3 regions of the Hydrogenophaga sp. NH-16 genome follow, and region 1 is predicted to be linked to each of the others. Evidence: predicted binding sites of a transcription regulator. Region 1 holds the regulator's gene; each other region holds the start of a gene.
What was found. The regulator LexA, encoded in region 1, represses DNA repair genes until DNA is damaged. The targets are predictions, from matches to a motif close to ACTGTATNNNNATACAGT.
Positions count from the first base shown of each region.

Region 2: a site for LexA is predicted at 2,067-2,084, ahead of DD542_RS04275 (DNA topoisomerase IV subunit B). Genes of this name have one in related genera too.
Region 3: a site for LexA is predicted at 1,763-1,780, ahead of recA (recombinase RecA). Genes of this name have one in related genera too.

Region 1 is NZ_CP029344.1:2,685,894-2,689,167, forward strand. It holds gene DD542_RS12985 (hypothetical protein) at 1-109, shown strand, start outside; gene DD542_RS12990 (D-2-hydroxyacid dehydrogenase family protein) at 182-1,189, opposite strand; gene DD542_RS12995 (hypothetical protein) at 1,237-1,587, opposite strand; gene lexA (transcriptional repressor LexA) at 1,720-2,400, opposite strand; gene DD542_RS13005 (asparaginase) at 2,517-3,274, shown strand, end outside.
Region 2 is NZ_CP029344.1:886,773-890,046, reverse strand. It holds gene DD542_RS04280 (transglycosylase SLT domain-containing protein) at 1-68, opposite strand, end outside; gene DD542_RS04275 (DNA topoisomerase IV subunit B) at 68-2,035, opposite strand; gene DD542_RS04270 (MFS transporter) at 2,202-3,274, shown strand, end outside.
Region 3 is NZ_CP029344.1:2,225,838-2,229,111, forward strand. It holds gene DD542_RS10770 (sensor histidine kinase) at 1-456, opposite strand, end outside; gene DD542_RS10775 (response regulator transcription factor) at 483-1,151, opposite strand; gene DD542_RS10780 (helix-turn-helix domain-containing protein) at 1,195-1,683, opposite strand; gene recA (recombinase RecA) at 1,821-2,915, shown strand; gene recX (recombination regulator RecX) at 2,924-3,274, shown strand, end outside.

The DNA.
Region 1 (3,274 bases):
TGCAGTGGAGGCCGCGGACATGGGCAACCTCATTGATTTTGAAGTTCTTGATTTCACGCCACCCGATGACGGAGAAATCCCACCGGGTAAGGACGCACAGTCCAAATAGTCAGCATGTTTGCTCAACAAAAAAAGCCAGACACGTGCTGGCTTTTTTTGTTGGCGCTGCTGAGCCTGATGGTCAGCGTCGCACTTGCAGGGCGCCAGGGTTGACGATGTTGGTGGGCGTTCCCTTGATGAAATTGACCACATTGTCGAAGGCAGCCGAGAACAAGGTCTCGTAGTTGCTGAGCTCGACGTAGCCGATGTGAGGCGTGCAGATGCAGTTCTCGAGCCTGAGCAGCGCATGCCCCTGAAGAATCGGCTCTGATTCGAAAACATCGATGGCGGCCATGCCGGGGCGCCCCCGGTTCAACGCGGTCAGCAAGGCCTCGGCCTCGATCAGTTCGGCCCTGGATGTATTGACCAGCAGAGCGGTCGGCTTCATGCGAGAAAGATCCTCCAGCGTGACACAGCCCGCGCTGCGGTCGCTGAGTCGAAGATGAAGGCTGAGCACATCCGAACGCTCAAAGAGATCTTCCCGGCTGGCTGCGACCTCAAAGCCGTCGGAAACGGCCTGCCGGCAGGACTCATCGCTACCCCAGACCAGCACCTGCATGCCGAAGGCCTTGCCGTAAGCAGCGACCAGCTTGCCGATGCGGCCATAGCTCCACAAGCCGAGTGTCTTGCCGTGAAGAACCATGCCGAGGCCGAAGTTGGCGGGCATGGACGATGACTTCAGCCCCGACTGTTGCCAGGCACCGTGCTTGAGGCTTGCGACATACTGGGGAATGCGCCGCATCGACGCCATGACCAGAGCCCATGTCAGCTCGGCGGTGGAGATCGGGGAACTTGTGCCTTCGGCCACGGCGATGCCGCGTTCGGTGCAGGCAGTGACGTCAATATGGCTGCCGATACGCCCCGTCTGCGCAATGAGCTTCAGGCGAGGCAGCTTGTCAACCAGTTGACGGGATACCGGGGTTCTTTCCCGGATCAGGACCACGATGTCGGCATCCCGCAACCGTATGGACAGTTGCCCGACCCCCTTGACCGTGTTGGTGAACACTTTGGCGGGATAGGGGTCGAGGCGCGCTGCGCAATCCAGCTTTCGGACGGCGTCCTGATAGTCGTCCAGTATCACGATGTTCATGGAGCACTATTGTGCCGCCATGAGCATTCTGTACAGACTTTGAGCTGTCAGGCGGGTTCGGTGCGGTGCTCGAGAGCGGCCAGACGGTCCAGTTCGGCGCAGACATCGGCCATGCGCCCTGAAATCACCAGGCAAGCGCTTCGATCCGGTTGGCTGGTGTGCTTCAAGCGGATGGTTGCTGTCTGTGAGGGCCGCGACACCTCGTCCATGGAAGCGCCGTGAGAGGCCGACAGCGACTGTTTCGGTTGCTTGTTGGCCAACCATCCGGCCCTGACAAACCGCTGCATCAACGTTGGCAGCGGTTTGCGGGTCTTGTTGGGACAAGGAGGTGACGGCAGCCAGTTGTCGATCAACTGCAACGGAGCGCGCCAGGTCTTGGAGGTGATGCGGATTCCCATGTGAAACTCCGGAAAGGGGTTGGACACAGGCAGGATTGGTTCGGAAGAGCCGCTCTCGCAGGGTTTGCCAAGGACAGTGTGCTGTTCTGGCAAAACGCCCGCCACCTGCGAGGGCGGCACCGACCCAGCGGGTCAGATCTGGAAGCTGTTGCGAATCAGGCCCACGGCGAGGCCTTCGATCTCGAAGGGTTCACCCGGTTGCACCACGATCGTTTTGTAGTCCGGGTTTTCCGCGTGCAGCTCGATTTGGTGGTCGCGGCGCATGAAACGCTTGACAGTCACATCGTCTCCGAGCCTGGCCACCACGATCTGCCCATTCTTCGCGTCCTTGCCGGACTGCACGGCCAGCAGGTCGCCGTCGAGGATGCCGACGTCGCGCATGGACATGCCGCGCACGCGCAGCAGGTAGTCAGGTGTGCGCTGGAACAGGCTGCGCTCGACGTGATAAGTCTGGTCGACGTGTTCCTGAGCGAGGATCGGTGAGCCGGCAGCCACCCGCCCGATCAGGGGCAGCATGAGCTGAGAAAGGCCGGGCATCGGCAGTGTAAGCTGATGAGTCCGCTGATCGTTGATGGCCTGCAGATCCCGGCTGCGAAGACGGATCCCGCGGGAGGTGCCGCTGACCAGTTCGATCATGCCTTTGCGTGCGAGCGCCTGAAGGTGCTCCTCGGCCGCATTGGCCGACTTGAATCCGAGCTCGGTGGCGATTTCTGCGCGGGTGGGTGGAGCGCCGGTGCGGGCAATGGCGTTCTGGATCAACTCCAGGATTTGCTGCTGGCGGGCCGTGAGCTTGGGCGGGAACGACTCGATCATGTCAACCTCGTGGTTAGGCGGGATGCGGCTGGACGGGCTGTTTGCACATCCAGTATCTGTATTTTTAAACAGTTTCGGAGACTTGGCAAGTGAACGACAACAACAGAGGCTTTTGCGTGATCCTGGGGACTGGCGGAACGATCGCCGGACGGGCCGCCCGGGCAGGAGATAACGTGGGATATGTGGCAGGGCAGGTTCGTGTGGAAGATCTTCTGGAGGGCGTTCCAGCGCTGCAAGGCAGTCCACTGGAGGTGGAGCAGGTGGACCAGGTGGACAGCAAGGACATGCACTTCGGTCTGTGGAAGCGGCTGTTGCTTCGGCTCTCTCACCACCTTGCACGCGACGAGGTTGCCGGCGTTGTGGTCACACACGGCACCGACACGCTGGAAGAAACTGCCTTTTTCATCCAGACGGTGCTGCAGCCCCGCAAGCCGGTGGTGTTCACCTGCGCGATGCGCCCAGCCACCGCCCTTGTGCCCGATGGCCCTCAGAACCTGCTGGATGCCGTGACCGTGGCGGGTCATCCCGAGGTCGGAGGGTGTGTGGTGGTCTGTGCGGGGCTGGTGCACGCGCCCGAGCACTTGACCAAGGTTCACAGCTACCGGGTGGATGCGTTCGATTCGGGCGATGCCGGCCCTATGGCGTGTGTGGAAGAAGGCGAGGTCCGGTGGTTCCATGCTCCTGCAAGCCGCCCGACCGCCGAGCGTTCTGAGGCACTGCTGGCGCGGGTGCTGCGGGCCGATGCGCTGCCACGCGTCCAACTGGTGACCAGCCATGCCGATGCCGACGGCTCCATCGTTCGCGCGCTGCTGCAGGCGGACCCGGCACTGCGTCCGCAGGGCATTGTGGTGGCTGCCACCGGCAACGGCACGGT
Region 2 (3,274 bases), 1.8 Mb from region 1:
GCATGCGCAGTCCCCGCCAGCACCACCGCCAGCAGGACACCACCGAATATCAGGGCCAGACGGGGCATCACACATCCACCTCCACGGAGTCACCGTGGAGTTCCATCAGTTCACGGCGCGCGGCGGCCTCGCCTTTTCCCATCAGCCGAGTGATCAGGGCCTCGGTGGCGGCAAAGTCCATCGAACCCAGCGTCACCTGCAGCAGGCGGCGGGTGTCGGGGTTGAGCGTGGTGTCCCAGAGCTGCTCGGCGTTCATCTCGCCCAGGCCCTTGAAGCGGCTGATCTGGCACTTCTCGCGGTTCACGCCGTCCTTCTCGGCCTTGTCCAGGATGGCGTGCAGCTCGCCCTCGTCCAGCGCGTACTGCTTGGCCGCGGGCTTCTTGCCACGCGCCGGCACGTCCACACGGAACAGCGGCGGGCGCGCCACGTATACATGACCAGCCTCGATCAGCTTGGGGAAGTGGCGGAAGAACAGGGTGAGCAGCAGCACCTGGATGTGCGAACCGTCCACATCGGCGTCCGACAGGATGCAGACCTTGCCGTAGCGCAGGCCACTCAGGTCGGGCGTGTCGTTCGGCCCGTGCGGATCGACACCGATGGCAACCGAGATGTCGTGGATCTCGGTGTTGGCGAACAGGCGGTCGCGCTCGACCTCCCAGGTGTTGAGCACCTTGCCGCGCAGCGGGAGCACGGCCTGGCACTCCTTGTCGCGACCCATCTTGGCGCTGCCGCCGGCCGAGTCGCCCTCCACCAGGAAGAGTTCGTTGTGCGCGGTGTCGCGGCTCTCGCAATCGGTCAGCTTGCCGGGCAGCACAGCCACGCCCGAGCCCTTGCGCTTCTCGACCTTCTGGCCTGCCTTCTGGCGGCTCTGCGCGGCCTTGATCGCCAGCTCGGCCAGCTTCTTGCCATAGTCCACGTGCTGGTTGAGCCAGAGCTCCAGCGCCGGGCGCACGAAACCGCCGACCAGGCGAACGGCGTCGCGCGAGTTCAGACGCTCCTTCACCTGGCCCTGGAACTGCGGGTCCAGCACCTTGGCACTCAGCACATAACTGGCGCGCGCGAACACATCTTCGGGCAGCAGCTTGACGCCCTTGGGCAGCAGCGCATGCAGCTCGATGAAGCTCTTGACCGCCTGAAACAGACCGTCTCGCAGGCCGCTGTCGTGCGTGCCGCCGGCGCTGGTGGGAATCAGGTTGACGTAGCTCTCACGCACTGGCGCGCCGTCTTCGGTGAAGGCCACGGCCCAGGCCGCACCTTCGCCATCGGCGAAGCTGTCGTCCCTGGCGTCGGCGTAGCCCTCGCCCTCGAACAGCGGGATCACCGGGTCGGTGGTCAGGGTCTGCTGCAGGTAGTCGCGCAAACCGCCCTTGTATTGCCAGGTCTGCGTATCCCTGCTTTTCTCGTTCACCAGCGTGACCTGCACGCCGGGCATCAGCACCGCTTTGCTGCGCAGCAGGTGGGTCAGTTCGCCCAGCGGCAGCGCGGGCGAGTCGAAGTACCTGGCGTCGGGCCAGGCGCGCACCGTGGTGCCCTGCTTGCGGTCGCCCTCCCCCTTGGGCGTCACCACCAGCGGCTCGATCACGTCGCCGGCACCGAAGGCCAGTTTCGCCACCTGACCGTCGCGGAAGCAGGTGACTTCCAGACGGGTCGAGAGCGCGTTGGTCACGCTCACGCCCACCCCGTGCAGACCGCCGGAGAAGCTGTAAGCACCACCCTTGCCCTTGTCGAACTTGCCGCCGGCGTGCAGGCGGGTGAACACCAGCTCGACCACGGGTGCCTTTTCTTCGGGGTGCAGGCCGAAGGGAATGCCGCGGCCGTCGTCTTCCACGCTCACCGACCCGTCGGTGTGCAGCGTGACCTTGATCTTCTTGCCGAACCCAGCGAGCGCCTCGTCGGCCGCGTTGTCCAGCACCTCTTGAATGATGTGCAGCGGGTTGTCGGTGCGGGTGTACATGCCCGGCCGCTGCTTGACCGGCTCCAGTCCCTTGAGGACGCGGATGGAGCCTTCGGAGTACTCGTTCGATTGGGTTGCCATCGGGAAATTGTAAGGTGAGGCCCTTCAAAAGCCTGTATGCAAACACAGATACCGACCGCCGCCTGTCCAGCAATGCCAGGCGCTCATCAATCTGCGCGAGAAATTTCACCACCGCGCGTCCACCCTGCGACGCCTTCGGGAAAGCCGGATTCGCTACAGTGCCGGGATGTCTTCAGCTTCTCCCATCTCCGTATCACCAGCGCGCCTGTCGGCCGCACAGGTGCTGCTCTGCGGCGCCGCCATCGTCACCCTTTCCATGGGGGTGCGCCATGGTTTCGGTCTCTGGCTGCAGCCGATCACCCAGGACATGGGCTGGACCCGGGAAAATTTTTCCTTCGCGCTGGCCATCCAGAACCTGGCCTGGGGCCTGTTCGGCATCTTCGCCGGCATGGCGGCCGACCGCTTCGGCGCCTTCCGGGTTCTGGTCGGCGGAGCGGTGCTGTACGCGGCAGGCCTCGCAGGCATGGCGCTCTCGCCCACGCCGTTCGTGTTCATGCTGACCGCCGGCCTGCTGATCGGCGCGGCCCAGGCCGGCACCACCTATGCCGTGGTCTACGGTGTGATCGGTCGCCAGATCCCTGCGGAGCGCCGCTCCTGGGCCATGGGCGTGGCGGCGGCGGCCGGCTCCTTCGGCCAGTTCCTGATGGTGCCTGTGGAAGGCTGGCTGATCTCGGGCTTTGGCTGGCAGCAGGCGCTGCTCATCCTCGGGGCAGCGGTGCTGCTGATCATGCCGCTGGCACTGTTCCTGCGCGAGCCGGGTTTCAGGGGCGGGGCGGCACCAAAGCGCGAACAGACCATCGGGCAGGCCCTGCGCGAGGCCTTCGGCTACCGCAGCTTCCAACTGCTGATGGCGGGCTACTTCGTGTGCGGCTTCCAGGTGGTGTTCATCGGCGTGCACATGCCCAGCTACCTCAAGGACCACGGCCTCTCGCCGCAGGTGGCCAGCTACGCGCTGGCCATCATCGGCCTGTTCAACGTGATCGGCACCTACGCCGCCGGCGCGCTGGGACAGCGCCTGGCCAAACGCCACATCCTGGCCTTCATCTACCTGGCGCGCTCGGTCGCCATCGTGGTCTTCCTCTGGGCACCGCTCACGCCCACAAGCGTCTATGTCTTCTCCGCCGTGATGGGCGTGCTCTGGCTCTCGACGGTGCCACCGACCAACGCGATGCTGGCCCAGATTTTCGGCGTGGCCCACATGTCCATGCTGGGCGGCTTCGTGTTCTTCAGCCACCAGAT
Region 3 (3,274 bases), 460 kb from region 1:
CGCTAGCCAGGTGTAGGCCACGCGGACCTCGTCGCCGCGCACCTCGTCGTCGCGCAACAGCACCCGCCCGGCGGCCGGCACGCTGGTGTCGGGTGGTGGCGGGAAATCGGCCTCGCCGCTGATCACGCCCTGCCGGGCATCCCGGAGCTGGTAGTACACCAGGTCGCTGTCATCCGCCTTGAGCAGGTCGCGCGCCTGCGGGGTCAGGTTGAAGCTGACCTTGTCGTCCTTAGTGACGACAAACTGTGTGAGTGCCTGAAGGTTGAACTCGAGCGCCCGGTCAAATGGTTTGGACGCAATGCTCTGGGCCACGAACCAGGTCAGTGCCAGCGACAGCGGCCACAGCAGCAGCAGCGGCGTGAGCATCCAGTCGAGGATCTCACCGAACAGGCTGCGCTGCTCGCGCTGGAACAGTCCGAAGGTGATCCGGTGGCTGTCCTGCTTGTGATCGGGCATGTCGGGGCAGGAGGGCGCTCAGGCGCTCAGATCTTTTCGAGGCAGTAGCCCAGCCCCCGTACGGTCGCGATGCGGATCGGGCCTTTCTCGATCTTCTTGCGCAGACGGTGGATGTAGACCTCGATGGCGTTGTTGCTTACCTCCTCGCCCCACTCGCACAGCCGCTCGACCAGTTGGTCCTTGCTGACCAGGCGGCCGGCGCGCTGCAGCAACACCTCCAGCAGGCCCAGCTCGCGTGCCGAGAGTTCGACCATCTTGCCGTCGATGGTGGCCACGCGGCCGGCCTGGTCGTACACCAGCGGGCCGTGCTTGATGGTGGAGCTGGCGCCGCCCATGCCACGGCGCGTGAGCGCGCGCACCCGGGCTTCGAGCTCCTGCAGCGAGAACGGCTTGGCCATGTAGTCGTCGGCGCCGTAGTCCAGGCCCTTGACCCGCTCATCGACGCTGTCGGCGGCGGTCAGGATCAGCACGGGCAGGGCCGAGCCGCGTGAACGCAGGCGCTTGAGCACCTCCAGGCCGTGCAGTTTGGGCAGGCCGAGATCGAGGATCAGCAAGTCGAACTCGTTGTTGGTCATCAGGGCCGCGTCGGCCTCGCTGCCATTGGCCACATGGTCGACCGCGGCACCTGCGGCCCGCAGACTGCGCAACAGACCGTCGGCCAGGACCTGGTCGTCTTCTGCAATCAGGATGCGCATGGGTGTCTCCTTACGGGTTCTGGGGTCATTGTAGGTGGCGCGCCTAGCGCGAAGCATACGCCTCCAGCCCCAGCGCGACCACGGTCGCCACCTCGGTGCCGACCTGCGCGCGGAACTCGGTTTCCGCCCGCGCCACTGCCAGCCGGAAGGCCTCCAGCCAGAGCAGGCCGGTCTCGGTGAAGACGATGCGCCGCGCACGCGCGTCCAGCGGATCGGGCTCGCGCCGCACCAGGTCCCAGGCCTCGCACTGCGCCACCAGATCGCCCATGGCCTGCTTGCTCATGCCTGCGGCGGCGGCCAGTTCGGTCAGGCGCGAACCCTTGAGGGCGAGGTGGCGCGTGATGTGGATGTGGGCGGCGCCGATCTGCTCGCGTGCGGCCAGGTTGGACAGGGCCAGGGGCACATTGGCGTCGTGCGCCATCAGGAACAGCACGCGCTCGTCAAAGCGGCGCAGCGCATGACCCATGACACGGCCCAGGTGGGTGGCCCGCCAGCGGTCGTCGGCGGTCGTGGAAGCGGGTGAGACAGGCATGGCAAATGGTAAGGCAAACTGACCATTTATTGGCTTGTGAGAAGTTTATGTGGCGATACACTCCTGTTCAGACATCCAGCCTGTACATAAATCCACAGACTGATGCAAGTACCCACTCACACACAGGAGCACCGCACATGGACAACGCCACCAACACCGAAAAAGCCAAGGCCCTGCAGGCCGCGCTGGCCCAGATCGAAAAGCAGTTCGGCAAGGGCACCATCATGCGCCTGGGCGAAGGCGAGGCCATCGAGGACATCCAGGTGGTCTCCACCGGTTCGCTGGGTCTGGACATTGCTTTGGGTGTCGGCGGCCTGCCCCGTGGCCGTGTCATCGAAATCTACGGCCCGGAATCCTCGGGTAAGACCACGCTGACCTTGCAGGTGATTGCCGAGATGCAGAAGCTCGGCGGCACCTGCGCCTTCGTCGATGCCGAACACGCGCTGGACATCCAGTACGCGCAGAAGCTGGGCGTGCATGTGCCCGACCTGCTGATCAGTCAGCCCGACACCGGCGAACAGGCGCTGGAGATCGTGGATTCACTGGTGCGCTCTGGTGCGGTCGATCTGGTCATCATCGACTCGGTGGCGGCGCTCACGCCCAAGGCCGAAATCGAGGGCGAGATGGGCGACAGCCTGCCCGGCCTGCAGGCCCGCCTCATGAGCCAGGCCCTGCGCAAGCTCACTGCCACCATCAAGAAGACCAACTGCACGGTCATCTTCATCAACCAGATCCGCATGAAGATCGGCGTGATGTTCGGTTCGCCCGAAACCACCACCGGTGGCAACGCGCTCAAGTTCTACGCCTCCGTCCGCCTGGACATCCGCCGCACCGGCACCATCAAGAAAGGCGAGGACGCGATCGGCAACGAAACCAAGGTGAAGGTGGTGAAGAACAAGGTCTCGCCACCGTTCAAGACGGCCGAATTCGACATCCTGTTCGGCGAAGGCATCAGCCGCGAAGGCGAAATCCTTGATCTGGGCGTGCTGCACCGGGTGGTCGAGAAGTCCGGTGCCTGGTATGCCTACAACGGCGAGAAGATCGGCCAGGGTCGTGACAACGCGCGCGAGTTCCTCAAGGAGAACCCCGAGCTGCGCGTGGAGATCGAGAACAAGGTGCGCACCGAGCTGGGGGTGCCCCTGCTGCCGGTTGATGCGGGAGCCGAAGAAGCTGCCCCGGCCGTTGCCAAGGGCAAGAAGGCCAAGGCCACCGAAGCCGAGGCCGCTGAATAAGTCCTGCGGTGGGGTTCGACAAGATCTCGCTCAAGGGCCGAGCGCTGCGGCTGCTGGCCGGCCGCGAACACTCGCGCGCCGAGCTGGAGAAGAAGCTGGCACCCCACGAGCAGGAGCCTGGTGAAGTGCAGCGCGCCCTGGACGAGCTGCAGGCCAAGGGCTTCATCAGCGAACAGCGGGTGGTCGAGTCGGTGATCCACCGGCGGTCCGCCCGGCTGGGCGCAGGTCGCGTGAAGCAGGAACTGCAGGCCAAGGGCGTCAGTGCCGAGGCGGTTGCCGAGGCGGTGGACCGGCTTCGGGGCACCGAGACCGAGCGGGCCCGCGAGGTCTGGCGCAAGAAATTTGGCGAGCCCGCGGCG